Regions from separate parts of the Gordonia ajococcus genome, predicted to be linked through region 2. Evidence: riboswitches for the same ligand, from Rfam matches in the RefSeq annotation. Region 2 holds a riboswitch; the other holds the start of a gene.
What was found. A riboswitch is a leader RNA that binds a small molecule or an ion and turns the genes downstream of it on or off. The one in region 2 is predicted to bind S-adenosylmethionine.
Positions count from the first base shown of each region.

Region 1: another riboswitch for S-adenosylmethionine. It lies ahead of GAA2_RS19475 (aminotransferase class V-fold PLP-dependent enzyme); the one in region 2 lies ahead of GAA2_RS08145 (bifunctional o-acetylhomoserine/o-acetylserine sulfhydrylase).

Region 1 is NZ_CP052884.1:4,309,028-4,323,743, reverse strand. It holds gene GAA2_RS19525 (ABC transporter ATP-binding protein) at 1-104, opposite strand, end outside; gene GAA2_RS19520 (FecCD family ABC transporter permease) at 101-1,225, opposite strand; gene GAA2_RS19515 (FecCD family ABC transporter permease) at 1,222-2,265, opposite strand; gene GAA2_RS19510 (hypothetical protein) at 2,439-2,942, shown strand; gene GAA2_RS19505 (FAD-dependent oxidoreductase) at 3,021-4,418, opposite strand; gene GAA2_RS19500 (DUF4878 domain-containing protein) at 4,734-5,327, shown strand; gene GAA2_RS19495 (rhodanese-like domain-containing protein) at 5,324-5,737, shown strand; gene GAA2_RS19490 (O-succinylhomoserine sulfhydrylase) at 5,734-6,951, shown strand; gene GAA2_RS19485 (MFS transporter) at 6,997-8,532, opposite strand; gene GAA2_RS19480 (isochorismate synthase MenF) at 8,633-9,712, opposite strand; SAM riboswitch class IV at 9,825-9,939, shown strand; gene GAA2_RS19475 (aminotransferase class V-fold PLP-dependent enzyme) at 9,957-11,303, shown strand; gene GAA2_RS19470 (hypothetical protein) at 11,300-11,752, shown strand; gene GAA2_RS19465 (inorganic diphosphatase) at 11,831-12,343, opposite strand; gene dacB (D-alanyl-D-alanine carboxypeptidase/D-alanyl-D-alanine-endopeptidase) at 12,651-13,976, shown strand; gene GAA2_RS19455 (zinc-dependent metalloprotease) at 13,973-14,716, shown strand, end outside.
Region 2 is NZ_CP052884.1:1,767,891-1,782,606, reverse strand. It holds gene GAA2_RS08185 (D-alanyl-D-alanine carboxypeptidase family protein) at 1-1,061, shown strand, start outside; gene GAA2_RS08180 (YhjD/YihY/BrkB family envelope integrity protein) at 1,241-2,299, opposite strand; gene trpS (tryptophan--tRNA ligase) at 2,348-3,382, opposite strand; gene GAA2_RS08170 (exodeoxyribonuclease III) at 3,431-4,267, opposite strand; gene GAA2_RS08165 (bacterioferritin-associated ferredoxin) at 4,437-4,619, shown strand; gene bfr (bacterioferritin) at 4,725-5,210, shown strand; gene GAA2_RS08155 (MFS transporter) at 5,229-6,503, opposite strand; gene GAA2_RS08150 (PE-PPE domain-containing protein) at 6,496-8,430, opposite strand; SAM riboswitch class IV at 8,695-8,816, shown strand; gene GAA2_RS08145 (bifunctional o-acetylhomoserine/o-acetylserine sulfhydrylase) at 8,880-10,202, shown strand; gene GAA2_RS08140 (homoserine O-acetyltransferase MetX) at 10,219-11,373, shown strand; gene GAA2_RS08135 (hypothetical protein) at 11,396-12,883, opposite strand; gene GAA2_RS08130 (DUF3017 domain-containing protein) at 13,048-13,341, opposite strand; gene GAA2_RS08125 (bifunctional methylenetetrahydrofolate dehydrogenase/methenyltetrahydrofolate cyclohydrolase) at 13,449-14,354, opposite strand; gene GAA2_RS08120 (serine/threonine dehydratase) at 14,410-14,716, shown strand, end outside.

The sequences.
Region 1 (14,716 bases), 2.5 Mb from region 2:
TCCAGGCCGTCGATGACCACCCGCTGGTCGTAGCCGACGGTCAGTCCGGTACCGCGCAGGCGGGACGTCGCCAGCGATGTGTGATCGACGGGGGAGATGGTCATACGGTCGCCTTCCGGGACATCGCGATCATCAGGTAGATGAGGAACGGTCCGCCGATCGCGGCGGTCACGATTCCGACGGGCAGCCCGCCGGGTAGCACCGTGCGGCACAACAGATCTCCGCCGAGCACGAGCGCGGCGCCGATCAGGCCGGACAACAACGGCGTCGGTACCGCGGTGCGGGCCAGCCGCAGCGCGATCTGCGGGGCCAGCAGTGCGACGAAGGCGATCGGTCCGGCGGCGGACACGCACAGCGCACTGACCAGGACCGCCGTCAGCAACAGCGTGGTGGACACCGCGCCGGTCCGGACGCCCAGGCCGCGCGCCAGGTCCGGACCGAGGCTGAGCATTCCGATCTGCCGGGACAGCACCACGATCACGACGACCCCGACCACGACCCCGCCGACCACCGGCCAGACATTGGACCAGCCCACGTTGGCGACCGATCCGACCAGCCACACCTGGGCACGCCCGACGTCGCGGATGTCGGCGCGGGTGAGCAGGAAGTTGGTGAGCGCCTGCAGCATCCACGTCATGCCGACGCCGATCAGCACGAGGCGGAACGGGTTGATGCCGCTGTTGGCCTTGCGGCCGGGCCAGGCCAGCACGTACATCACCGCGGACGTCAGGAGCGCACCGATCATCGCCGAGGCCGGGACGCCGAGGTCGCCGAACCAGCTGCCCCAGCTCGTCGTCGAGAAGGCGATGGCCGCAACCGCCGCCGCACTCGCTCCTGCGGTGATGCCGAGGATGTCGGGGGTGGCGAGGGGGTTCTGGGAGATCAGCTGGGTGATGGACCCGGAGAACCCGAGGCCGATGCCCACCAGCAGGCCGACGAGGGCTCGGGGGAGCGCGACGTCGAAGACGACGACGTTCTCGATGCGGGTCCCGCCGCCGAGCAGGATTCGCGCGACGTCGATCGGGGTGAGCGGGTAGTCGCTGACGCCGACGCCGGCCAGGAACAACACCACGGCGAGCGCTGCCGAGACGAGCGCGACGATCAGCATGCGCGGACGCACGACGACCGAGACCGGCTCGATCGCGAGGCGGTAGCCGCCGGCATGCCGCGCGATGCTCCGTGCACGTGTCCCGGGCGTCGGCGTCTTCACGTCGGACGTGTTCATACGGATGCCAACTTCTGCCGACGGACCATGACGATCAGGAACGGTGCGCCGACCAGCGCCAGCATGACGCCCACCTGGACCTCACCGGGGCGCGCGACGATGCGGCCGAGGATGTCGCAGCCGACGAGGAGGATCCCGCCGAACAGCGCCGAGTACGGGATGATCCAGCGGTAGTCGGCGCCGACGATCCCACGAGCGATGTGCGGCACGACCAGACCGAGGAACACGATGGGCCCGCAGGCGGCGGTCGCGGCGCCGATCAAGAGCGTGATCGTCAGGATGCCGAGCGCGCGGATGAGCACCACGCGAGAGCCGAGGGCCTTGGTCATGTCGTCGCCCAGGCTCAACACGTTGAGGAAGAAGCCGCTCGCCAGCGCGAACACCAGCCCGACGGCGATGAAGGGCAGACTCGCCCAGAACACGTCGATCCCGCGGCCGGCGGTCGAACCGACGCTCCAGAACCGCCACTGGTCGAGCGAGTTGGTGTCGACGAGCACGATCGAGGACGTGATCGCGGTGAGCATCGCCGTGAGGCCGGTGCCGGCGAGCACCAGGGTCAGCGGACTCGAGCCGCTCAGCGCCGACAGACCGAAGACGACGGTCGCGGCGATGATCGCGCCCAGCAATCCGAAGAACATGAACGCCACGGGGCTGGTGATCCCGAGCAGGTAGATCCCGCCCACGACCGCACAGGCCGCGCCGGCGTTGACGCCGAGCATGCCGGGATCGGCGATGGGGTTGCGGGTGTGTCCCTGGGTGATGGCGCCGGCCGCGCCCACGGCCAGGCCGGCCAACAGCCCGAGCAGGGTCCGAGGGACACGGAGGTCCCAGACGATGCCGTCGACGTCGGTGTCCTTGGTGATCTGGGGAATCCGGAGGTCGACGAGGGCCGACCAGATCTCGGAGATCCCCGCGGCGAAACTCGTCCAGACCTCGTCGAGCGGGACCGGGCGGGTGCCGAAGAGCACCGAGGCGATGACTAGCCCCACCAGGGCCGCGATCAGCACCGGAATGCCGAGGACACGGAGGGAGCGGCGCACGAAGGGTTACCTTACCAATGCAGTTCGAGGGGCCTGACGGTGCGGGGCGGTGGATGTCGTTCGGATAACGAAAGACCCGCGGAACCCGAACGGGGCCCGTGTCGTCGGTAACACTGCTTTGAGTTCGAATCGATATGTTCAGTGTTTCCAGGGTTGTGAAAACAGGAGGATCGATGAAGTCACTCAAACGTGCCGTTGTCGGGGTGCTGGCTGCGGGGAGCATCGCAGCAGGCACGCTGGTGGGTGCTGCGCCCGCCCAGGCAGCCGTCCCCAACCTTCAGATGACAGGTGGGGTCTATTGCCAGTTCGGAGCACCGGGTACGCCGTGGAACCAGGCGTGGAGCATGACCCGGTTCATGCGGGTGACCGCGCGTGACGGCGAGTTCCGCAATGTCACGCTGCAGGAGATCAACGGCGCGACCAAGTTCAAGTCGCAGCTGAAGAAGAACGAATCCCTGACTATCAAGACCACCTGGTTCGGCTGCTTCCCGTCGTCGATCGCCGGTTACGCGATCTCCGACTACGCCGAGAACCTGACGGACAACGCCGGCTTCTGGTGGAACATGCGGCGCATCGACAACCCGTTCGACAGGTTCGGTGCCGGCTCGTCGGCATCGGCGGCGCTGTCCGGCGGCGGCACCGACGTCAAGGGAGTGCCCGCGATCCCCGGTCGGTAGACGGGAACCGCTGAACGAACGACGAGGGGCGACCGGTGAGAACCGGTCGCCCCTCTCGTTTTGGTCTGGCGGTGTCGATCAGGCCGACGGGCGCGCCACCTTGTGGGGCTCCGACGCGGCGAGCATGTCCTCACGCTCGACGACCTTCACGCGCTCACGGCCTTCGGCGGCACCCAGGGCGCGCTCGTGCTCGTCGAGGCGGTACCAGCCGTCCCACGTGGTGAACGGGATGCTCTTCGACTCGAGCAGCTCGATGATCGCGTCCTCGCCGGGCGCGGCGGGCTCGAGCAGCTTCTCGGCCTCCATGTCCTTGAGGATGCAGTCGACGGTCTCGTTGGCGTCGCCCTTGGTGTGGCCGATGAGGCCGACCGGACCACGCTTGACCCAACCGGTGGTGTAGACGCCGGTGAGCTGCTCGCCCTCGTCGAACACACGTCCGGCCTCGTTGGGGATGACTCCCGCCTGCGAGTCGAAGGGGATCTCGGGCAGGTTGTCCGACAGGTAGCCGACCGCCCGGTACACCGCGCCGACCTCCCAGTCGGTGATCTTCCCGGTGGGCTTCACGTTGCCGGTGCCGTCGAGCTGGGTGCGCTCGGTGCGCAGGCCCACGACCTTGCCGTCCTCGCCGAGGATTTCGACCGGGCTCTCGAAGAAGTGCAGGAACAGCTTGTGGATCGCACCCTGCTTCGGTTCCCGGATCGCGTAGTTCTCGATGATCGTCGCGACCTGGTCGGTGATCTTCGAACCACGACGGGCGACGGCCGAGCCCTCGTCGTAGTCGATGTCCTCGGGGTTGACGATGACCTCGATGTTCGGCGAGTGGTCGAGTTCCTTGAGCTCGAGCGGCGTGAACTTGGCCTGTGCCGGTCCGCGGCGACCGAAGACGTGCACCTCGACGGCCTTGTTGGCCTTCAGGCCCTCGTAGACATTGGCCGGGATTTCGGTCGGCAGCAGCTCGTCGCCGGTCTTGGCGAGCACGCGCGCCACATCGAGGGCGACGTTGCCGACGCCGATGACGGCGACCTTCTCCTGCTCCAGCGGCCAGGTGCGCGGGAAGTCCGGATGACCGTCGTACCAGGCGACGAACTGCGCGGCGCCGTAGCTGCCCTCGAGGTCGATGCCCGGGATGTCGAGCGCACGGTCGTCGGTGGCGCCGGTGGAGAAGATGATCGCGTCGTAGTGCTGCTTCAGCTCGGCCAGCGTGATGTCGGTGCCGTAGTCGACGTTGCCGAGCAGACGGACCTGCGGCTTGTCGAGCACCTTGTGCAGCGCGGTGATGATGCCCTTGATCCGCGGGTGATCAGGCGCGACGCCGTAACGGATCAGACCGAACGGAGCCGGCATACGCTCGTAGAGGTCGATGCTGACACCGCGGTCTTTGGCGGTGTCGGACTTCATCAACGCGTCGGCGGCGTAGATCCCGGCGGGACCCGCACCGACGATCGCAACCCGCAGCGGGCGGCTGTTGTCACTCATGGAGTAGGTGTCTTCCGTTGCTCGGCGCGCCCCGACGCAGGTGCTGGATGCGAAACCCCTGATCCTACTGTCGACACGCTTGGATATGGCCTATCCCTTCTACGGTAGGCGCTCGGTGTCCCCGGCCAAAATCTCCTGTGAGGTAATCCTCACTTCTCGACGTCATCGTGACGACGCCCGCGGCCGGAGCGTTCCCGGGCGCCGGGCGGTTGCCACACGGTCGCGGGCATCGCATTCGCCGCGGGCGACGGGACGTGCGGGAGCCTGCAGAAGCCGGGCGGAGGTCACACCCGGCCGGTCTATACACTTCGCGCCATGGCCAAAGCTGCAGGCGGGGGCCCCGACAAGCAGTCGGGTAAGGGCGCCGCATCCCGGAACACCTCCCGGGGCGCCGCGTCCTCGAAGAAGCCTGCGTCCGGTGAGGCCGGATCGTCGGACGCCGACGTGGACGCCGCCGTCGTCGACGAGGCACCACCGAACTGGAAGAACGCGTGGCCGTTCTTCGTCGCCGCGGGTGTCGTCGCGCTCGTCGTGCTCGGGATCGTGCTCTCCAACATCTCCCGGCCGCCCGAGGAACGCGTCAGCGACGACGCGCTGGTCCAGTACGCCATCAACGACCTCTACACGGCCAAGAACGGCCCCGACTACGCCGAGTACCGCGCGAACACGTGCGATGCCGACCTGGACAAGCCCGGTTTCCCCGCCGAGGCGCAGTTCGTCGCGGAGAACCAGGCGTCGCTGGACCAGAACGGCCGCATCGAGATCCCCGAGATCACCGACCTGGTGGTCGACGGTGACCGGGCGACCGCGAAGGTCCATTGGCACTATAAGAACAAGTCCGAAGACAAGCAGGTCGTGGAGACGACCGTGGTGCGCGAGAACGGCGAATGGAAGGTGTGCTCCTCATGACCTATGCCGGCGACCTGACCCCGCGGGAAGCGTGGGCGAAGCTCGAGAACAATCCCGACGCGGTTCTCGTCGACTGTCGGACGCAGGCCGAGTGGTCGTTCGTCGGTGTTCCCGACCTCGAGGTGCTGGGGAAGCGGACGATCTTCGCCGAGTGGACGACGTTCCCCGAGGGTCGGCGCAACGAGCAGTTCGTCGAGCAGCTGCGCAGAGCCGGGGTGACCGATGACCACGAGGTCATCTTCCTCTGCCGTTCGGGGCACCGATCGATCGGTGCGGCCGAGGCGGCGACCGCCGACGGAATCGGCAAGGCCTACAACGTGGTCGACGGGTTCGAGGGTGCCCTCGACGAGAACGACCATCGCGGCGCGTCCGGATGGCGTGCCGAAAATCTGCCGTGGAGGCAATCGTGAGTGCTGATCTGTCCGTGGGTCGTGAACTGCCGGAGGGTCTTTCGCCCGACACCATCGCCGTGCGCGGCGGCCTCGCGCGATCCGGGTTCCACGAGACCGCCGAGGCGCTCTACCTGACCAGCGGATACGTCTACGACTCCGCCGAGGCTGCCGAGCGTGCCTTCACCGGCGAGGACCAGCGGTTCGTCTACTCCCGGTACGGCAACCCGACCGTCCACATGTTCCAGGAGCGCCTGCGTCAGCTCGAAGGTGCCGAAGCCTGCTTCGCGACCGCCAGCGGAATGGCCGCGGTGTTCGTGGCGCTCGGCGCCCTGCTCAAGGCGGGCGACCGGCTCGTGGCGGCCCGCAGCCTGTTCGGCTCCTGCTTCGTCGTGTGCAACGAGATCCTGCCGCGCTGGGGCGTGGAGACCGAGTTCGTCGACGGTGAAGACCTCGAACAGTGGGAACGCGCACTGTCGAAGCCGACCGACGCCGTCTTCTTCGAGACCCCGTCCAATCCGATGCAGATGCTCGTCGACGTCGCCAAGGTGTCCGAGCTGGCGCATGCCGCGGGCGCGAAGGTGGTGCTGGACAACGTCTTCGCCACCCCGCTGCTGCAGCGCGGTCTCGATCTCGGCGCCGACGTCATCGTCTACTCGGGCACCAAGCACATCGACGGCCAGGGTCGCGTGATGGGTGGTGCCGTCCTCGGCACCAAGGACTACATCGACGGTCCGGTCCAGCAGCTGATGCGCCACACCGGTCCGGCGTTGAGCCCGTTCAATGCGTGGACGCTGGTCAAAGGCCTCGAAACGATGCGCCTGCGGGTCGACGCCTCGGTGGCCTCGGCACTGCGGATCGCTGAGTTCCTGGAAGCCGACCCACGGGTCCGCTGGGTGAAATATCCGTTCCTGCAGTCGCATCCGCAGTACGAGCTGGCCAAGAGCCAGATGACCGGCGGCGGCACCGTGGTGACCTTCGAGCTCAACGACCACGACGGCATCGACGGCAAGAAGCGCGCCTTCGAGGTCCTCAACGCGCTGCGGGTCGTGGACATCTCCAACAACCTCGGCGACTCCAAGTCGCTGATCACCCATCCGGCCACCACCACGCACCGCGCGATGGGGCCCGAGGGACGTGCCGCGATCGGTCTCAGCGACTCGGTGGTTCGCCTGTCGGTCGGGCTCGAGGGCATCGACGACCTGCTCGCCGACCTGGATCGGGCGCTCGGCTGAGCCTTCGCACGAGGCTCTTCTTCCGGTCAGGCGTCGCGGCGGTCGTCAGGCCGCCCGAGCCGGGCGCTCATGACGGAACCTGAGCACGCCGAGCGCAACCGCGATGGGCAGGACACTGACGGTCAGCATGGTGAGTCGCACGGCGCCGGAGAAGTCCGCTCCGAGGTCGAGGCCGCCCACCTGCTGCAGCAGGTTCGGGTCGTATCCGACGCCACCCGGGCTCTGCGCCACCGCGCTACGCGCGGCGTCCACGGCCTCTTGTCCCTGTGTCACCGTCAGACCCCGTTGTTCGGTGTCGGCAAGCCATTCCCGATTGAAGAACGCATTCAGGAGGAGCAGGTACACGGTGGGCCCGAACGCGTAGCCCGTCATCCCGAAGGCCGTCTGCACCGAGGCCACTGTTCCGGACTGCCCACTCGGCGCATGCGAGAGCACCGTCTCCGACACGGGTGTGGAACTCACCATCGACCCGAGGTTGTACAGCCATACGGCCATCACGAGCAGCCACAACGCCATCGTCGGGTTGACCGTGCCGGCCATGAGCAGCCCGGCGGCCGCCATGGTCGCGAGACCGGCGACCATCACCGGTCTCGGCGAGAACTTCTCCATCAGACTCCCGGACATGATCAGCGCGCCGGCGATCAGCAGCGAGCCGGGAAGGAACAACAGGCCGACCGTCCGCGGTGACAGCGCGAGCACCTTGCTGCCGTACTGCCCCAGGACGATGCTGAGTCCCGCGATCAGGAAGTTGAGTGTGAAGGCCGCTGCGAGCGCGACCGTGAACGTCCGGTTGCCGAACAGTGACAGGTCCAGCGCCGGTTCGGGGGTGCGGCGTTCGTGGCGGACGAAGAGCACCGCCCCGACCACGCTGACGAGCAGCGGCAGCCAGGTCTGGGGCCGGAGCATACCGTTCTGCGCGGCCGCGAGTCCGATGACGAGGGTCAGGAGTGCCACCCCGATCAGGACGATGCCGATCACGTCCAGCTTCGCGCGTTCCTGACGAGGCGACTCCGGGACGAACCTTGCCGTGAGCAGCATCGAGACCCCGGCAAGCAGTGGTGCGACCAGGAACACGAGCCGCCAGCCGAGACCCGTCACGGCCCAGCCCGTCAGAGCCGGGAGCACCCCGCAGAGAACCATCTCGATGGCGACGAAGATGCCGATGGCCTTCGGTCGCTGCTCTTCGGTCACCGACGTCTTGAGGAGGGCCAGCGATACCCCGAGCAGCGCCGCCATGCCCAGGCCCGCCACGACGCGCATCGCCAGGAGAAAGCCATACCCGGGCGAGAGCATGGCGAGCACATCGGCGACGGCGACCACGGCCAGTCCCGACATCAGGAGTCGTCGGAGTCCGATCGAGTCACCGAGATTTCCCGCGCCGAGGACGGACGCGGCCATGACCAGCGTCGACATTCCACCCAGCAATCCGACACCGGTAGGCGGGACGTCGAGTTCCCGGCTCACCTGCGGCAGATTCAGGCTCAGCACCAGGGGATCGACGGCCGTGATCGTGAAGGCCAGGGACAGCGCGAAGATGATCGGCAGAATGCTCGTCTGGGTTGTCGACCGCTCCGCAGTCACCCGCTACGCCTCCCTGCCCCTTCGCCCCGACGTTCATCGACTTTAGCGCCGACCTTCGTGGTCAGAGGCGAGTTTGCGGGAGGACGTGCTCACCGGAGGGTCAGTTCACGATGTCCGCGAGGGGGATACCGAGCGCGTTGAACACGGTTCGTAGTTTGAACTGCGTCTCGTCGAGTTCCGCCTGCGGGTCGGAGTGTTCGACGATGCCGCCGCCCGCCCATGTACGCAGACTCCGACCGTCGGCCGCGAGCTCGGCGCACCGGATGGCGACCATCCATTCGCCGTCGCCGGCGGCGTCGCACCAGCCGACCGTGCCCGCGTAGAAGCCACGATCGCCCTCGACCTCGCGGATGATCTGCGCGGCAACGTCACTCGGGGTTCCGCACACTGCGGGTGTGGGTCCGAGGAGTAGTGCGAGGTCGAGTGCGGTGACCGCCGGATCGCGCAGCGTCGCGCGGATCGGGGTGGCCAGATGCCACATCTCGCCGGTCGACTCGAGCTGTGGTGTCGACGGTGCGTCGACCTCGTCGCAGAGGTGCCCCAGGCGTTCGCGCAGATGGTCGACGACGAACGCGTGCTCGGCGAGATCCTTTGTCGACGCGGCCAACTCGTCGGCGGTTGCCCGGTCGACGGCCGGGTCGGCGGACCGTGGTGCCGAACCCGCGTAGGGATGGCAGGTCACGGTCGAACCCGACTTGCGCAGCAGCGCTTCGGGACTGGCGCCGAGCAACCACGAACCCGAACCCGTCGCGGCGCCGAGGTCGACGCCGAAGGCGTTGTGCCCCGCGTTGCCGCCGGCGAGTGCGTCGAGCAACTCCGCCGGCCGGATCCGCTCGTCGAGCACCAGGTCGACGCTGCGCGCGAGCACGACCTTCCCGACGTCGCCGGCGACGATGCGCTTGACCGCATGCGCGATGCGTTCGCGGTGCTCATCCCTGTCCGGGTGGCTCACGGTCGACACCGCTCGGCGCGACAGCGGCGCACTCCCGGTCAGGGGTGCCTCGCCGGTGCGGAGCCGCGCGGGAGCCACCAGCGCCGCGGGGTCGCGGACATCGAACGGGATCGCCCCGGTCAACGACCCGAGCTCACCCGCCCGCAGCGCGGCGGACGCCTCGTCGACGTCGGTGAACGACCGGACCACCCCTTCGCCCCGCACGGTGCCGTGGGGACGCGACAGCACGAAGACCTCACTCGATGACACAACCGCCAGGGTACAGGTAAGCCTGCCCTAACTCGGAATCACGGTGATTCCAAATTGACACCCTCAGGCGGGATCCGCGAACCTTGTCGCAGGTCATGAGTGCCAGTGACAAGCCCCGGCTCGCTGGTCGGCAACCCTCCTCCACGGTGGGGTGCTCCGGGTGACGACCTGGCTGCGTTCGAACCCGAACGCGGCAAGTGTGGATTCTCGAGGAGTTCTCGTCATGACTGCTGTGCTGTCGGCACCCGTCACACCCGCCCGTCCTGTCCGCGATGCACCGGTGTTCGCCGACCGCGGGCCGTTCATCCCCGCGCTCGCACCGGTCGTCGGCTCGGATGCACAGGTCCCCGTCGCCGCCGGGCGCAGCGTCGGTTACGCCAATCTCGACTACGCAGCGAGCGCGCCGGCGCTGGCGTCGGTCGCCGCGCAGGTCGCCGGAGCCCTCGGCGAGTACGCGAGCGTGCACCGCGGTGCGGGCCACCTGTCGCAGATCACCACCCGCCGATACGAGACCGCGCGTGAGACCGTCCGCGAGTTCGTCCGCGGCCGCGTCGACGACACGGTCGTCTTCACCCGCAACACCACCGACGCGATCAATCTCGCCGCCCACATCACTCCCGGCGACGTCGTGGTCCTCGACATCGAACACCACGCCAACCTGCTGCCGTGGTGCGCACCGAAGAACGGCCGCAACCGCGCCCGCGTGGTCACCGCCTGCGACACGATCGAGGACACCCTCGTGGCGATCGACGCCGAACTCGCCTCGCAGCCGGCCTCGCTGCTCGCGGTGACCGCCGCGTCGAACGTCACCGGTGAGGTCCTCCCGATCGGCCGGCTGGCCTCCATTGCCCACCGCCACGGCGCGCGCATCCTGGTCGACGCGGCGCAGCTCGTCGCGCACCGGCCCATCTCGATCGTCAGCCACGGCATCGATTACCTGGCCTTCTCCGGCCACAAGGCGTATGCGCCGTTCGGCGCCGGGGTCCTCATCGGCCGTTCCGACTGGTTCGACGCCGCCGACCCCTACCTCGCCGGCGGGGGCGCGACCGCCGACGTCGACCTCCCTCGCGGCGGCAACACCGCCGGCGCCACCTGGCACACCGGCGCTGCTCGTCACGAAGCCGGTTCGCCGAACGTGCTCGGTGCGGTGTCGATCGCCGAGGCGTGCACCGCGCTGGCCGAGCTGGGACCCGAGGCCATCGGTTTCCACGAACTCCGGCTCTGCGAACGGCTCGACGCCGGGCTGGCGCGCATCGACGGTGTGCGGCCGCTGCAGATCTTCACCGACTCCACCGACCGCGTCGGCATCGCCGGGTTCACCGTCGACGGCGTCGCGCCGCGGGCCGTGGCGGAGTACCTGAGCGACGAGCACGGAATCGGCGTGCGCGACGGCAAGTTCTGTGCCCACCCGCTGCTCAAGCGGCTCGGTCATCCCGAGGGTGCCGTCCGTGCGAGCTTCGGAGCGGGCACCACCTCCGACGACATCGACCGCCTGCTCGACGCACTCGCTTCGCGCTGCGTCACCACGACCACCACCCGACCCGAACTCGACGAGGGGTACCCGGCATGACCATCGAACTCTCCACACCGCCCACCGCCGTCACCATCGGTCGTCCGGGCTTCCAGGTCGCGGTCGCGGGTGATTCTGTGGCACTGACCTTCCCGATCGTCGTGCGTCGTCAGACGCTGCGGGACGCCCAGCGTGCACGCGCGCTGCTGCGGGCGGGCACCCACGACCAGGCGAATTTCGCGGTCGCCCTCGAGGTCGAGGTGGCCATCGCGCCGCACGCGGCGTCGGCTCGCGCCGCCGTCGAGCACGCCGACACCTCCACCGACGACTCGGAGACCATCCGCTACGTCGGCACCACCCACGGTCTGATCACGCTGCTGCGCGACATCTACGTCGCCGAGGTCGCCGACGCCGTGATCCTGGTCCCGATCGACGGTTCGGCCACCGACCGTCGAATCCGCGAGCAGGTGCTGCCGGTCTTCGCCGACGTGCGTCACCGCGTCGCCTGACGACGCCGAAGCGAAACGCAACGACCGCCGACGACAGCATGTGTCGTCGGCGGTCGGTGTACGACTCGTGAGGTGGCGTCAGCCTCGCGAGGGCTCGTTGGCCTCGTGGGGCTGTTCCGCGAGACGGGCGATGGCCTCCTTGGCGACCTTCTCGGCGGCCTCCCGGCCGACCCAACCGCCCGGCTGGACCTCCTTGCCGGGCTCGAGGTCCTTGTAATGCTCGAAGAAGTGCGAGATCGGGCCCAGCTCGTACTCCGACACGTCGGAGATGTCCTTGATGTGGTCCCAGCGCACGTCACCCGCGGGCACGCACAGCAGCTTGTCGTCGCCGCCGGCCTCGTCGGTCATCGTGTACATGCCGACGATGCGGGCGCGCACGATGATGCCGGGGAACACCGACTCGGGCAGCAGGACCATCGCGTCGAGCGGGTCGCCGTCCTCGCCGAGGGTGCCGTCGATGTATCCGTAGTCGGCCGGGTAGCCCATCGAGGTGTACAGGTAGCGGTCGAGGTAGACCTTGCCCGTCTCGTGGTCGACCTCGTACTTGTTACGGCCACCTTTGGGGATCTCGATGGTCACATCGAATTCCACTGTTCCTCCTGGCAGTTGCGGATCGGGGGTGTGATCGCCGGGCGGCCCAGATGGCCGCGCGTCGCAACAACGATACTGTTAGTCCGACGACCTCGGACTTCGTACCCCCGCAGATCGCGGGGGCGGCGGATGTCCGGGTTGCTCACATCCGACATTTCGGCCGGGTGGTGCGCCGGCCAGTGGCGTCCTCACCGTCGGTGTGCAGTTCGAGAGATCCGGAGGCTTCGTGGGCGCATCCACCAGACCCGCAGGTCGCGATGGCAGACCCCGCAGTCGCAAACTCCTCTGGTGGACGATCGCCGCAGTCGTGATCCTCGCGCTGGCGTCGACCGCGGCAGTGGTCGTTGCACTCCGGCTCGACAAGGAGGCCGAGCTGCCGCCGGGAATCCCGCCGCAGCCCGCCGCGATCTCCGTCGACCCGCGGATCGACCCGGTCGTCGCCTCCGCTCCGTCACCGACGCCGGCCGGGGTGTCCCGAGCCATCGCCCCTGCGCTGCGGAATCCGGCGCTCGGCGTCCTGAGCGGCATGATCTCCGACTCGCTGACCGGCGAGATCCTGTGGTCGCGCAATCCCGACCGTCCGCGTATCCCCGCGTCGAACGACAAGGTGCTCTCGGCCGCCGCCTTCCTGGAGGCCATGCCGCACGACGCGCGGGTGACCACCACCGTCGTCGCCGGATCCAACGGACAGCTGATCCTCAGGGGTGCCGGCGACCCCACGCTGTCGGCGCAGCCGGCCGGTGCGGACACCTTCTACACCGAGCCCGGGCGCATCGCCGACCTCGCCGACCAGATCAAACAGGCCGAGATACCGGTCACCTCGGTCGCGGTTGATCTCAGCGCTTTTTCGGGTCCGACGATGGACCGTACGTGGGACCGTCGAGACATCCAGGGCGGCGACATCGCCCCGATCGAGTCGCTGATGGTCGACGGCGCCCGGCTTGAGCCGCTCGACGAGTACTCACCTCGCTCGGCGACGCCCGGAATCATGGCCGGGGAGGCGTTGGCCGCGGCGCTGGGTGTGGACGCACCGGTGACCGAGGCAACCGCACCCGCACCCGCCGGCGACCGCGTCATCGCGAAGGTCGAGTCCGCGCCCCTGGTGACGCGGGTCAACGACATGCTCCGCCACAGCGACAACGTGCTGGCCGAGACGCTGTCGATCGAACTCTCGGTGCATCGCGGTGGACCGGCGACCCTGGCCGCCGGAGTCGACGCCGTCGAGCAGGTTCTCTCCACCACGTTCCCCGACCAGTGGAAGGGCACCACGCTGGCCGACGCGTCGGGCATCTCCTACGCCAACCGCACCACCCCCGCGCTGCTCGACGCGGTGATGACAGCGGCCAGCGGACCCTCGCGGCCGGCGCTGCGACCGATGCTCGACGGACTGCCGATCGCCGCCGGCACCGGCACCCTCACCGACCGTTTCCCGATCGCCACCACTCCGGGTGCCGGATGGGTGCGCGCGAAGACCGGAACACTCACCGGGGTCAGTTCGTTGACGGGCATAGTGCAAACGATCGACGGCCGCGTGCTGTCGTTCGCCCTGATGTCCGGCGGCACCTCGCCGGCGGACGCGAGACCCGCCCTCGACGCCGTGGTGGGCCAACTCAGAGAGTGCGGGTGCCGATGAGCATGCCTGGAACCGACAGCAAGACCGAGGTCGAGCCGGTGAGTGAGGACACTCGCCTGAGCATCGGGTCGCAGATCGACTGGCCGCTCGCCGCCTCGACCGCGAAGCGGCTCGTGCGGCCCGGCCCCAAGACCACGGCCTACACCTACGAGGCCGCCCAGGCCGAACTCGGCGACGCGGCGACTCGGGCGGAGGCGCCGGTTCGCGAGGTCACCGGTCTCGCCGACGGACTCCGCATCCCGACGACCCGCATCCTCGACCGGCCGGGCTGGATCGACGCGGCCTCCGACTCGATGCGATCGATGCTGGGGGCCGACGCCGCCGGCACCGACGTGGGTTCGCACGGCTTCGCCGCCAAGTTCGGCGGTGTCCAGGCCGGGGGTCTGCTGGCCTTTCTCTCCACGGCCATCCTCGGCCAGTACGACCCGTTCACGCCCGATCCGGAGACCGGTGAACCCGGCGTGCTGATGGTCGTGACACCCAACATCATCAACGTCGAACGACAGCTCAAGGTCGTGCCGTCCGACTTCCGGCTGTGGGTCTGCCTCCACGAGGTGACCCACCGCGTGCAGTTCTCCGCCAATCCGTGGCTGCGTGACTACATGCAGGACAACGTCGCCGTGCTCACCTCCGAGACCGGTGAGTCGACCACCGAGATCGTCACGCGGATGACCAAGGCACTGAGGGGGTCCGAACCCCGTGAGAAGGGCATCATCGGCGCGATGCAGCTGCTGCAGAGC
Region 2 (14,716 bases):
TGCCCGTCCCGACACCCGCGATCGGGGGTGAGGATCTCTCGTACTGCGGCGTCGTCGCCGACCCGGCGGCTGGTCCCGTTCCGCCACGGCTGACCTCGGCCGGGTGGCTGATCGCCGACCTCGACTCCGGCCGCGTCATCGCGGCCAAGGACCCCCACGGTCGGTACCGGCCCGCGTCGACGATCAAGGTGCTGCTCGCACTCATCGCCCTCGACGAACTCGACCTCGACGCGACGGTCATCCCGACCGCGGAGGACTGGAGCACCGAGGGCGACTCGTGCGGGATGGGACCGGGCGGTCACTACACCGTCCGCGACCTGCTCACCGGCCTGCTCATGGTGTCGGGCAACGACTGCGCCAACGCCCTCGCCCGCGAACTCGGTGGCGTGGAGACCACGCTCGAGAAGATGAACGAACGCGCCCGCGAGCTGGGCGCCGCCGACACGCGCGCAGCGAGCCCATCGGGTCTCGATGCCGCCGGGATGTCCTCCTCGCCTTACGATCTCGCACTGATCTTCCGAGCAGCCATGGCGCAGAAGACCTTTCGGGAGCTCATCGCGAAGCCCACCTTCCGATTCCCCGGCTATCCGCGCCGACCAGATGTGCCCGGCGACAAGGACCATCCGGCCTACGACATGTACAGCAGCAATCGGCTTCTCGTGGACGGCTATCCGGGCATGCTCGGCGGGAAGACCGGCTACACCGACGACGCGCGCAAGACCTTCGTCGGTGTGGCCGAACGCGACGGCCACCGCATCCTCGTCGTGCAGATGTACGGATTATCGGTCGAGGGCGACATGTACTGGGATCAAGCGCGGGCGATGTTCGAATACGGCTTCCGTGCAGGTCCTGAGGTCACCGTCGGACGTCTCGTCGACTCCACTCGTGAAGCGGCGGAATCCACTGCGCCGCACGCCGCCTCGTCCCCGGATTCCCACCTCGCGAGTTCGGGGTCCGACACCGCCTCCCCGATGTCGGTGCGCGTCCTCATCGGTCTCGTCGCGGCGCTCGCCGCCGTGGTGTTGCTGCTGTTGGGACTCAGGCTTTTCGGGCGCAGGTGATCCACCCACCCGCTTCTGCTCGGAAGGGCGGCGGGTAGGCGCCGACGACAGAAACTCCCGCTTGTCGGATTCCCTCCCGCGTATCGAGCTCAATAGGCGGGAAGGAAATGGTCACGCGGGAAGGTCCGCGGGCCACAGTTCCCATGACCGACCCCGGCCGGGATCGTTCCTCCGCTTCGTCAGCGCCTGCGGACGACCCCCACGAGCGTCGCGATCGCCGCGCCGACCCCCGCCGCGGCCGCCAGTGCCGCCGGACGCGGCGTCGGACTCACCTCGACCGTCGGCGAGATGACCACCGGCCGATGCAGTTCCGCGTCGGGGTCCTCCTCGACCTGGAACTCCTCGTTCGCCGGGTCGGTCGCACACCAGGCGGCGGCGTAGAGCACGATGCGCGATGCGAGGTACGCGAACACCATGACACCGAGGATCGGGCCGAATGCCACACCCGCGGGGCTGCTCAGCACCGACTGGAGGTAGAGCCCGCCGACCGTCTTGACGATCTCGAACGCGACCGCGGTGATCAGTCCGGCTTTCAGGGTGTTGCGGAATGGCAACTGCACCAGGGGAAGCCGAGCCATGATGAACGTGAACAAGGCCCAGGTGGCGAGGATCGAGACCACGGTCGACACCACCCGCACGAGGATCGGCGCCCACGACGCGTCGTCGAGGCCCACCCACCCCAGCACGGTCTTGGTGAGACCCGAATTGCCCAGGGCGGTCACGGCCATCGTCACCGCGAAGGCGACACCCAGTCCGGCGAAGGTCACCAGATCCCACACCTTCGACATGACCGCGTTGCGTTGTACTCGGCCACCCCACATCTCGGTCATTCCGGTACGGACCCCGGAGATCCAGCCGATGCCGGTGAACGCCGCGCCGAGCAGGCCGACCACACCCACCGTGGTACGGGAGTCGATGGCCGAGGTGATGATGTCGGAGACCTGATCGCCGAGTTGCCCCGGCATCTTCTCCACGACCGCGTCCTGGATCTCCTGCAGCACCTCCGGCTGTTGGGCCAGCACGAAGCCGGCGACCGCGAACGCCACCATGATGATCGGGACGAGCGCGAGGATGCCGTTGAAGCTGATGCTCGCCGCGTAGAGATTTCCGCGGCGGTCGTTGTAGCGGTCCACCGTCCGCACGAGGTGGTCGAGCCAGGTCCAGCGCTCACGCCGGTCCTCGTAGATCGACTTCGCACGGGTGACGAGCGACTTCCCCGTATCGACCACCGAACTCACCGCACGCCTCCTCGTCGAATCGCCGAGGAGGTCGAACTCAGGACTGTGTCAGCGCCTCGGCGACAGGAATCCCACCTTGTCATAGACCGACTCGAGGGTCGCCGAGGCCACCGACCGAGCGCGTTCGGCGCCACGAGCGAGAATCGCGTCGAGCTGCGCGGGATCGTCCATGTACTCGGAGACGCGGCCACGCAGCGGCGTGACGAACTCGGTGAGGACGTCGGCGGTCTCGACCTTGAGGTCGCCGTATCCCTTGCCCTGGTACTTGTCGACGAGGACGTCCACCGGAGTGCCACTCAATGCCGACTGGATGGTGAGCAGGTTGCTCACACCCGGCTTGTTCTCGGGGTCGAACCGGATCTCGGTCTCCGTGTCGGTCACCGCCGAACGGATCTTCTTCGCAGACTTCTTCGGCTCGTCGAGCAGATTGATGAGGCCCTTGTCGGACTCCGCCGACTTGCTCATCTTGGCGGTCGGGTTCTGCAGGTCGTAGATCTTCGCGAACTCCTTGACGATGTACGCCTGCGGGACCTTGAGGACCTTGCCGAACCGCGAGTTGAACCGCTGCGCGAGATCGCGCGTGAGCTCGAGGTGCTGACGCTGGTCCTCGCCCACCGGCACCTGATCCACCTGGAAGGCGAGGATGTCCGCGGCCATGAGGATCGGATAGGTGAACAGCCCGACACCCGCCGCGTCCACGCCCTGCTTGGCCGATTTGTCCTTGAACTGTGTCATCCGGCTCGCCTCACCGAAACCGGTGATGCACGACAGCACCCAGGTCAGCTCGGCGATCTCCGGGATGTGCGACTGGACGTAGATCGTGGAGCGCTCGGGATCCACGCCGACGGCCAGCAGTTGAGCGACCGACAGGCGCGTGCGATCGGCGAGGGTCTTCGGATCGAACGACGCCGTGATCGCATGCATGTCCGGAATGAAGTAGTACGCCTCGAAGTCGTCCTGTAGGGCCACCCACTGGCGGACCGCACCCAGGTAGTTGCCGAGGTGGAAGGAATCGCTGGTCGGCTGGATTCCCGACAGCACGCGCGGTCGGGCGGCACCGGATGCGGAGGCGTCAGAACTCATTGGTCCATTTTCGCAGACCCGCACAGCCCTTTGACGCGGGTGCCCGTCTCACTCGTAGACGACGGTGACCGGTGCATGATCCGACCACCGCAGGTCGTACGCGGCCGCCCGGTCGACGGTGGTCTTGACCGCCCGCTCGGCGAGGGAGCGGTTGGTCAGCTGATAGTCGATCCGCCAGCCGGAGTCGTTGTCGAAGGCCTTGCCCCGCCACGACCACCACGAGTACGGGCCGCTCTCACCGGGATGGAGCTCACGGGAGACGTCACGCCAGCCGGCCTCGAGGAGCCCGCCCACCCACGCGCGTTCATGCGGCAGGAAGCCCGGGCTCTTGAGATTGCCCTTCCAGTTCTTGATGTCCGCCTCGGCATGGGCGATGTTCCAGTCGCCACCGACGACGACGTGCCGGCGACGACGGACGAGCCGACCGAGGTGGTCGCCGAACTCGTCGAGAAACCGCGCCTTCTCCTCGAATTTGGCGATGTCCTTCTCTGCGTCGGTGAGCGCCGCACCCTTGGGCAGGTACAGACTGGCCGCGGTCACCGGTCCGAGATCGGTGTCGAGGTCGACCTCGAGATAGCGACCGAGTTCGTCGAACTCGGCGCTCCCGAAACCGATCCGGACCGCCTCCGGCGCCCGACGGGTGAGCACGCCGACACCGGCATGTCCCTTGACCGCCGACTCGCTCATCGTGAGATGCCAGCCCGCCTGAAGCGCGGGAGCCAGGGCGTCCCGGGCGAGGTCCTCGCTCGCGCGTACCTCCTGCAACAGCACGACGTCGAGCGACGAGTCCTCCAACCAGGGCAGGAAGCCGCGGTTGGTCTCGGAACGATGTTTGACCGCCGCGCGGATTCCGTTGACGTTGACCGTGGAAATGGAGAGTGGCACGAGGCCACATAGTACGGATCCGGTCCGACAGGCCCGAGCCGCGCCGCACACCTCCCGAGACGGGTCTCCGGGTCTCCAATTGAGACGAAATACAGGTAAGGCAACCCTTGTGCTCACCGGGGAGAATATGTAAGCATTACCTAATCCAGGCACTACGTTAGGTCCGAAGATGTTCGTTTGCATATGCCGCGCCGTCACCGTCGACGAAGTACATGAGCACTGCGATGCCGGTGCCTACACCGTCGACGACATCAGTGATCGGTGTGGCGCGGGTGAGGGCTGCGGAACCTGCCTGGAGAAACTCGACAGCATCCTGAGCGAAAGGCTCGCGACCGCGACGAACGCCGCATGATCTGACATTCGACAACTCCCAAACAACCTCGCGCGAGAACGCGCGCGGGGCGTTTTGTCGTGTTAACTTCGTCACGAGACGATCGGCTAACGGGAGGCTGTCAACATGCGTGGCGACGACGAGGTCATTGCACTACTCAACGAACAGCTCACAAGTGAGTTGACCGCGATCAACCAGTACTTCCTCCACTCGAAGATGCAGGCGAGCTGGGGTCTGACCGAGGTCGCCGCGAAGACCCGCGCGGAGTCCATCGAGGAGATGACCCATGCGGAGCTCCTCACCGATCGCATCCTCTTCCTCGAGGCCCTCCCCAACTACCAGCGACTGCTGCCGCTGCGCATCGGTCAGTCCATCCGCGAGCAGTTCGAGTCCGACATGTCCGTCGAGATCGAGGTCGTCGAGCGACTCCGCCCGGGCATCGCGATGTGCCGCGAGAAGGGCGACATCACCAGCGCGAACCTCCTCGAGAAGATCCTCGCCGACGAGGAGGAACACATCGACTACCTCGAGACGCAGCTCGAGCTGATCAACAAGCTCGGCGAACCGCTGTACCTGTCGAAGACGATCGCGACGCCCCCGACCAACGGCTGACCGGGCAGCGCCGACCACTCAGACCGCGGCGGGTCGCCGTCGAACTGTCGTGATCGCGACGACCGCGACGGCGATTCCGCCGACGGCGAGCACCGCGCCGATCGCCGACGGCGACAGGAACCCCCACCCGGCCGAGACCACCACGCCGCCGAGGAACGCACCCGCGGCGTTGGCGACGTTGAGCGCCGAATGATTGAGGGCGGCGGCCAGCGTCTGCGCGTCGGCAGCGACGTCCATCAGCCGCGTCTGGAGAGCCGGCAGCATCGTCGATCCGGTCAGCGCCACGAAGTAGGTGAGAATCAGTGCCGCCCAGGCATTCTCGGCGAGCACCGCGAAGGCCGCGAGAGTCACCGCGCTGGTGAACAGGCCGGCGAGGATGGCGACGGACACACTCCGATCGGCCGCGTAGCCGCCGACGAAGTTCCCGGTCACCATGCCCAGTCCGTACAGCATCAGGGCAAAGGGCACGACGGAGACCGGCAGTCCCGTCACCGACGTCAGGGCCGAGTTCAGATAGGTGTAGAACGCGAACATCCCGCCGAACCCGACGACGCCGATCACCAGGGTGAACCACACCTGCGTTCGTCTGAGTGCCCCGAGTTCGGTCAGCGGGTCGGTGATCGTCATGCCGGACAGGGTCGGCAGCACACGGACCAGCGCGACGACGGTCGCGATGCCGATGACGACGACGATCGCGAACGCGGTGCGCCACCCGAACGTCTCCCCCAGCCAGGCCGCCGCGGGCACGCCCACGACGTTCGCCACCGAGAGACCGAGCATCACCTGCCCGACCGCCTTGGCCCGATTCCGCGGACCGGCGAGGTGCGCGGCGACCAGCGCCGCGACGCCGAAGTACGCACCATGCGGAAGACCGGCGACGAACCGCGCCACGAGGAGAAGTCCGTACGACGGCGCGAGCACGGTCGCGAGGTTGCCGATCGTGAACGCCACCATCAACGCGATCAGGAGCACCCGCCGCGACATACGCGCTGTGAGCGCCGCGATCAGCGGAGCACCCACGACGACGCCGAGCGCGTAGGCGGAGATGACGTGGCCGGCGGTCGGCTCGGAGACGCCGAGCGAACCGGCGATGTTCGAGAGCAGACCCATCGCAACGAACTCTGTGGTCCCGATACCGAAACCGCCCAGCGCGAGCGCGAGGATCGTCAACCGGCGGGCACGACTCGAGATCGTCGACGAGGGACGCTCCTGCACCTTCGACGATGCGTTGTCGAGCACGTTCGGAACGAGGTCGTCCGGCGCACCGGTGGTCGTCGTGGGAGCGTCAGGCACGCCTCATGCCAACCGGCCCCTGGAGACAACGATTCCCCCCGGACCCGGTGAGTTGCTTCACAGGGGCCGACGACCCCCGCCGCCTGCCCGATCGCTGGGTGATCGATTCCGCGGAGTCTGCCGGGACTACTCGGAGCCCGAGTCGCCGCTCGACGAAGTCCGATCGGCCATCGCTGTTGCCGGAACCGCTGCTCGAATCCGACCCGCCGCTGCCGGAACTGCCCGAGTACGAGCCGTCCGGGCTCGAGGTCCCGGAGTCCGCGCTGCCGGAGCCGCCGTCGGGATCGGAGCCCGGGGTCCCGGCGTCCGACGACGGCGCGTCGGAGGAATCGGTCTCCGACCGCGTCACGCCCGGATCACCGCCACTGGTGGACGGGTCGGTGCCGTCGCCACCGCCGGCCGGGCTGTTGTCGGGTTCGGCAGCCGACGAAGGCGCCGAGGTGTCCGTATCCGCCGAAGAGTCGACTCCGGACGGACCGCTCGCCACCTCCGTGGGGGCCGGGATGCCGGAACCGCCATGGGTCGCCTCGACCTCCGGTCCGCTGGTCTCGGGATCGTCGTCGACGGCGGCGAAGGTTCGGGCGAGAGTCACCGGCACCTCGGAGTCGTCGTCGGCGAGCACGGTGAAGGTGTTCTGCTGCGACGTGACGGTCGGTCCGACGATCGCGCCCGCCCAGTACCGCACGGCGTTCACCGGCAGCAGCACGATGCTGCGAACGCTGGCGGCCAGCGCGGTCACACCGCGCATGAGTCGCGCCGGGGACAGGCTGACGATGCCCTGCAGGATGTCCTCGAAGACGAAGAGGTCGGGAAGGTAGGCGCCGTAACCGAGCTGCGGCAGCGGCGGGAGGACACCCTGGACCAGGCGGACGACGGGCTGCAGGTTCGCCAGGGTGATCCCGAGCGGGAGGCCGACCGTCGGACGGCCGGACAGGAAGTCGCCGATCTCGCCGGTGTAACCGAGATCGGACGCCCAGCCCTGGACCAGCTCGGCGAATGCGGACTGCGCCCCGACCATGCAGACCGTCCCCGCGTCGTTGCACGAGACCGGTCGCGTCGCCCACTGGGACGCGGGGTCCCGGTACATCGCGTACGGGTAGAGGAAGTGCTTGACCTGGTAACCGAGGAGCCCGTCGATCGCACCGATCGGGTCGTAGACGGGATCGGGCAGGTCACAGATGGGGTCGCCCTCGATACAGACCGACACCACCCGACCCTCGAGCTCACCGAAACCGGCGTCGGTCCCGGTCGTCCCGCGCGGACCGGACATCGTCAGACCCGGGATCACGCCGATCAGGGACAGTTCGATGCCGCGTCCGGTCTTGTCGCCGGCCTGCCGCGGGTCGGAGTACAACTCGCCGCTGATCCCGTCCGGGTCGATGACGACGGTGATCGGATTGCCGTCCTCGTCGAGAAGTGGGTCGCCGTTCTCGTCGGTCGCCACGACCTCGACCGGACCGGAGCCGATGTCGGCCAGGACATCACCCGCGACCCGGGCGCCCTGCGAGTACCCGGCGACGACGACCGGCTTACCCGAACACCGGGTCTGATAGCCGGCGATCGCCGATTTGGTCGCCGCGTTTCCCTGCGCCACGCTCGAGTCGTACCCCGTGGCGCCCAGCGGCCAGAGCGTCGTCGGATAGTCGGCGTAGATGATCGTGTATCCGTTGTCGCCCGCATACTCGGACTCCGGGTCCGGGTTCCCGTCCGGCCCGAGCCCTCGGTACCGCTGTGTGACCCCAACCAGGTGCTGCCCCTCCGGGTCGTTGGTGCCGGCGGCGATCACGACCGCGCCCGCTCCGCAGGACTCGGATGCCTCCGCGAGGGCGTCACCGGGAAGACACAGGGCGACGGCCACCGCGAGACCGGTTGCAGACGCGACGAGGACGGAGATCCGTCGAGAGCGGAGGTGTGCCAGCGCAGCCATGAGGTGTTCTCCTCGGTGAACCCGGACCATGCCAGCGCGGAAGCCCGCCGGGGTTGCCCGAACCCTAAGGCGACGACGAAGAACCTGACATGATGCTGAGAAGCGCTAACGACGCTGTACTGGGGATTCACCGTGCCGTTTGACCGATTTCAACCGGTCGGACCACACGCTCAGTACACGGTTCGGAGGCAGTGTGAGGGGTTCGATTCGGCGTGACCGGGAGGGTTCTCAGGCACTCACATCCGTGTTATATCCTTGTCGCCAGGTCATGAGTATCAGCGCCAAGCCCCGGCTTGCTGATCGGCAACCCTCCAACCGCGGTGGGGTGCTCCGGGTGATGACCGGGTTGTGGGATCGCAGAAGCGAAGCCCCGGCAAGCGCGGGTCCGAAGGTCGGACCCCAACAGGGTCGAATTTGGCCCTGCCGACCGTAGAAAGTGATCAATCGTCATGTCTGATGCCAACGAGGGCACGAATCCAGCCGACAACTGGAGCTTCGAAACCAAGCAGATCCACGCCGGCCAGACCGCCGACGCGGCCACGAATGCCCGGGCTCTGCCGATCTACCAGACCACCTCCTACGTCTTCAACGACACGCAGCACGCGGCGAACCTCTTCGGTCTCGCGGAGCCGGGCAACATCTACACCCGCATCATGAACCCGACCCAGGACGCGGTCGAGCAGCGCATCGCCGCGCTCGAGGGCGGCGTCGCCGCTCTGCTCGTGGCCTCCGGGCAGGCTGCGGAAACCTACTCGATTCTCAACATCGTCGAGACCGGCGGTCACGTGGTGTCCAGCCCGCGTCTGTACGGCGGCACCTACAACCTGTTCCACTACACCCTGCCGAAGCTCGGCGTCGAGGTGAGCTTCGTCGAGGATCCCGAGGATCCGGCGTCGTGGCAGGCCGCCGTCCGCGAGAACACCCGCGCGTTCTTCGGTGAGTCGATCTCCAACCCCAACAACGAGATCCTCGACATCAAGGGCGTCTCCGAGGTCGCACACCGCAACGGCGTGCCGCTGATCATCGACAACACCGTCGCCACCCCGTACCTGATCAACCCGCTGGCCCATGGCGCCGACGTGGTCGTCCACTCGGCCACCAAGTACATCGGCGGACACGGCACCGCGATCGGCGGTGTGATCGTCGACGGCGGCACCTTCGACTGGCGTGTGCAGCGCGACGGTAAGGACCTGTTCCCCGGCTTCACCACCCCGGACCCCAGCTACCACGGTGCGGTCTTCGCCGACCTCGGTGCGCCGGCCTACGCACTCAAGGCCCGCGTCCAGTGGCTGCGCGACACCGGTGCCGCCATCGCCCCGTTCAACGCCTTCCTGCTCGCCCAGGGCCTCGAGACCCTGAGCCTGCGCATCGAGCGTCACGTCGCCAACGCGCAGAAGGTCGCGAAGTTCCTCGAGGGTCATGCGCAGGTCGAGTCCGTCGCCTACGCCGGCCTCGAGTCCTCGCCGTGGTACCAGCGCGGCCAGGAACTCGCCCCCAAGGGACAGGGTGCGATCATCTCCTTCGAGATCGCCGGCGGTGTGGACGCGGGCAAGAAGTTCGTGGACGCCCTGACCCTGCACAGCCACGTGGCCAACATCGGCGACGTCCGCTCGCTGGTCATCCATCCGGCCTCGACCACCCACAGCCAGCTGACCCCCGAGGAGCAGCTCGCCGCAGGTGTCACCCCGGGACTTGTTCGCCTGGCCGTGGGCATCGAGGGAATCGACGACATCCTGGCGGACCTCGAACAGGGCTTCGCAGCCGCCAAGTGAGACAGGTGAGGCAATTTTGTCGGTGAGTATCGACCTGAACGCGCAAGCGTCTGATCAGCCCGACTGGGAATCGGTCCCGGACGGGAAGCTCGTCGGCATGAGCATCGGCTCGCTGCCTCTCGACAGCGGCGAACGGATCGACAACGTCACCCTGGCGTTTCAGCGCTGGGGGACGTTGTCGCCGTCCCGCGACAACGTGATCCTCACCCTGCACGCACTCACCGGCGATTCCCACGTCACCGGTCCCGCCGACAACGAGCACGAGGCGCCCGGCTGGTGGGACGGCCTCATCGGTCCGGGTATGGCCATCGACACCGACGAATGGTGTGTCATCTCGGCCAACGTTCTCGGCGGCTGCAAGGGATCGACGGGTCCCGGGTCACTCGCCTCCGACGGTCGGCCGTGGGGTTCGCGATTCCCACAGATCACCGTCCTCGACCAGGTCCGCGCCGAGGTCGCTCTCCTCGACCGTCTCGGAATCCGCAGCGTCGGAGCAGTTCTCGGCGGATCGATGGGCGGAGCCCGTGCACTCGAGTGGGCGATCGAATACCCCGAGCGCGTCCGCAGCGCACTGGTGCTGGCCGTCGGCGCCCGCGCCACCGCCGACCAGATCGGCATCCAGACCACCCAGATCGCCGCCATCAAGTCCGACCCGGCCTGGAACGGCGGGAACTACCACGGCACCGGACAGGTCCCGCTGACCGGGATGGGCATCGCCCGTCAGATCGCGCACCTGTCGTACCGCAGTGAGCCCGAGCTCGACGAGCGCTTCGCCAACGAGCCGCAGGGCGACGAGCAGCCGCTGCTCGGCGGCCGGTACGCCGTCCAGAGCTACCTCGAGCACCAGGCGTCGAAACTCATGCAGCGCTTCGACCCGAGCAGCTACGTCGTGCTCACCGAGGTCCTGAACCACCACGACGTCGGCCGCAACCGCGGCGGCATCAAGAAGGCGCTCAACGAGTGCACGGTCCCCGTCATCGTCGGCGGGATCGACTCGGATCGTTTGTATCCCTTGCGGTTACAGGCCGAGCTCGCCGAAGAGCTGGGCAACTGCGTCGGCGGTCTGCAGGTCGTGCGATCCGACACCGGGCACGACGGCTTCCTCACCGAATTCGACGCCATCAGCGACCTGCTCAAGCGCACGGTCGAACTGGCCCGCCGCGACGCCTGAGCCGGTCTGCGCTCTTCGGCGCTCAGCGCGGGACGGGTACCGGGCTGCTCGACGACGGAGCGGCAGGTGCTTCCGCCCGCGGCGTGGCCGAGTGTTCGGGCGGAGGAGGAGTCTGCGCCGGACTCGACGGCAGTAGCTCCTTCGGCAACAGATCCGGCGGGATGCGCGGCGTCGTGCCCGGAGCGAACGGCAGCGTCGGCCACGGATACGGCGACAACGTACGCGTGCTCGTACCGGTCGACGGCGGAGTCGGCGCCAACTCTGTGGTGGCCCAGCCCGGAGCGTCCCGGTCCGGTGTCGGAACCGGTTGCTGGGGCACGGTCGGCTGCTCGAAGGTCTGCTCGAAGGTCTGCTCGACGGGCTGGTCGGGGACGCGCGTCACCGGAGCCGACGTCGTGGGGACCGGATCGGATCGCTGCTCGCTCGTCGTTGCGACCGCCGGGACACTGTCGACCGACGGCGACGGCTCGGTGACCTGTCGTTCGGCGAACGAGGAGCTGACCGCGTACACGGTGATCAGTGCCGCGGCGATGATCGCTCCCGCGACCGCGAGCGGCATGGCCGAGAGCCACTCACGCTGCCGACGACCACCGATGAAGGCCAGTCGCGCGGTGCTCGGACCGCTCTCACCGGCGAGGAGCGCCGCACCCGTCGCCGCCACCAGTTCCGGGGCGGACGGGCACACTGTGTCGAAGTCATGCCCCTGGGTGATCTCCCGGACCGCGGGCAGATTGGCGAGACCACCGACGAAGACCACTGCGTCCGGATTGATGCCTCGCGCGGCCACGTCGGCCACATAGCGGTCGAACACCTCCCGTGCCTCACGCACCATCGGTTCGACGGCGCCCGCGACATGGGATTCGGTCAGCGACACCCGTCCCGAACCGCCCGGAAGCGTCACCGACGAACCCTCGGTGCCATCGGATCCCGCAGCGCCGTAGGCGATCTCTTCCTTCGCGGTCCGGCAGGCGCTGAGCAACTCGCTGCGCCCGGCGCGGGTGCGCGACGAATCTCCGAGAGCCGGGTTGTCGGCGGTGAGACCTTCGGCTATGGCGCGGTCGAGACGCCGGCCGCTGATCACGGTCGAGCGTTCGACGGCGGTGATCTGCCGGTTCTGCGGGTCGACGGTGTACATGGTCATACCGGTGTCACCGCAGTCCACGACCACGGCCGCGGAGAAGCGGTCGATCTCACCGGTGTCGGCGAGGTAGGCGACCACGGCCTCGTCCTCGGCGACGAGACGGATCTGGCGGCGGGGGCCGCTCCCCCGTGATCGCAGATGGCGTCGTTGGGCCGCGGTCCGGGCCGCGACGCCGATCGGACCGACGCGTGCGTCGGCCTCGCGGGCTGCGCTGAGCATGACGTCGATACCGGCGTTCACGCGCCCCGGGCCGTCGAGCCCGTCGGTCGGGTCGACGTCGATCACGCGCGAATCCACCACACTGCGGCCCAGATCGTCACGCGTCAGCAAGACGTAGTGGATCATGCCGGCGCCTGCCGACACGCCCATCGACGTCACTTGGTTCACGTGGCCATCGGTCGGTGTTGCAGTGATACGTACTCCAGCGGTCGATGCGTCTGCCCAGCGTCGTACTCAGTGCTGTCGGGCAGAGAGATTTGCCTGGTCAGGCGCGACCACTGCGTCTCAAGGTCACGCTCAGGTCTCTATTGTAATCAATCCGTTCCCAAAGAGTCGATCGACGTGGCGAGCCAGAGCATCACACCACCGACCGTCGCCATCACCGAGACGTCGAACAGTTTCCCTCTGACCTGCAACAATCCGGCCTGCGACGAAGGGATGAACGCCCGGAGCAACGCACCGACGAGAAGCGCCGCGCCGAACACGAAAGATCCGCGTCGCCATCGGTCGAACATCACGAACAGCGCGGCCACGAGTACGCCGAGCATCACCAGCAGATATGGGATCTGAACGATGACCGCACGCACCCCGTGCACCAGCTCGGGCACGGGTTCGGCTCCGTGAGCTCCGTCACCCGGAGGTCGCGGTTTCGGCCGATTCGGATCCGTCGAGGGCGGATCCGAACCGACCGGGCCGACGTGCGGCTCGTCCGGGCTCACGCCGTGCCGCCGCCCTCGACCCCGGCGACGGCCTCGGCAGCGGCTTGTTGGGCGGCGAGCTGCTGCTCGGCCCGTTCGACGACGTTGACGAGCAGGAATGCGCGGGTCAGCGGCCCGACTCCGCCGGGGTTCGGCGACACGTGTCCGGCGACCTCCCACACGTCGGGATGGACGTCGCCGACCAGGCCGTCGTCGGTCCGGCTGACGCCCACGTCGACGACCGCGGCACCCGGCTTCACCATGTCCTTGGTGATCAGATGCGGTACACCTGCAGCGGCGACGACGATGTCGGCACGCTCGACCTCCGAGCGGAGGTCCGCGGTCCCCGTGTGGCAGAGAGTGACCGTGGCGTTCTCACTGCGCCTCGTCAGCAGCAGGCCGATCGGCCGGCCGATCGTGACCCCACGACCGACGACGGTGACGCGGGCACCCGCGATCGGGACGTCGTAACGCCGGAGGAGATGGATGACGCCGCGCGGCGTGCAGGGCAGTGTCGACTCCTTGCCCAGCACCAGTCGACCGAGGTTGATCGGGTGCAGTCCGTCGGCATCCTTGAGCGGGTCGATCCGCTCGAGCGCCGCGTTCTCGTCGAGGTGCTTCGGCAGCGGCAGCTGCACGATGTATCCCGTGCAGGCCGGGTCGGCGTTCAGTTCGTCGATCGCGGCGTTGAGCTGCTCGGTGGTCGCGTCGGACGGCAGGTCCTTGCGGATGGATTCGACACCGATCCGGGCGCAGTCCGAGTGCTTGCCCTTGACGTAGGAGTGCGAGCCGGGGTCGTCTCCGACGAGTACCGTGCCCAGACCCGGGGTGATGCCCGCCTCGCGCAGTTTGTTCACCCGTTCGGCGAGATCCGCGAAGATCTCGTCGCGCGTGGTCTTGCCATCCAGTCGTATCGCGGTCACGCCCGACATTCTTCCATCCGGAGCGAGCGCGATGTGAGCCACTACTGTCTGTGCCGTGAGAGCAACCCGGGCCGACGTCGACCTCGCCGCCAGGACCATCTCCCCTCTCCTGCGGCGCACACCGACATCGCACAGCACCATCGAGACCGTCGACGGCCCGCGGGACGTCGCGTTCAAACTCGAGTACCTCCAGCTCGGTGGCTGTTTCAAGGTCCGGGGCAGCCTGTGGGCGACGATGCACGCGCGCGCCGAGGGAACGCTGATGGACGCCGGGGTGCTCGTCGCGTCAGGAGGCAACGCCGCGATCGGCGCGGCCTGGGCCGCACGGATCGCCGGCGTGCCCTGCACCGTCGTGATCCCGG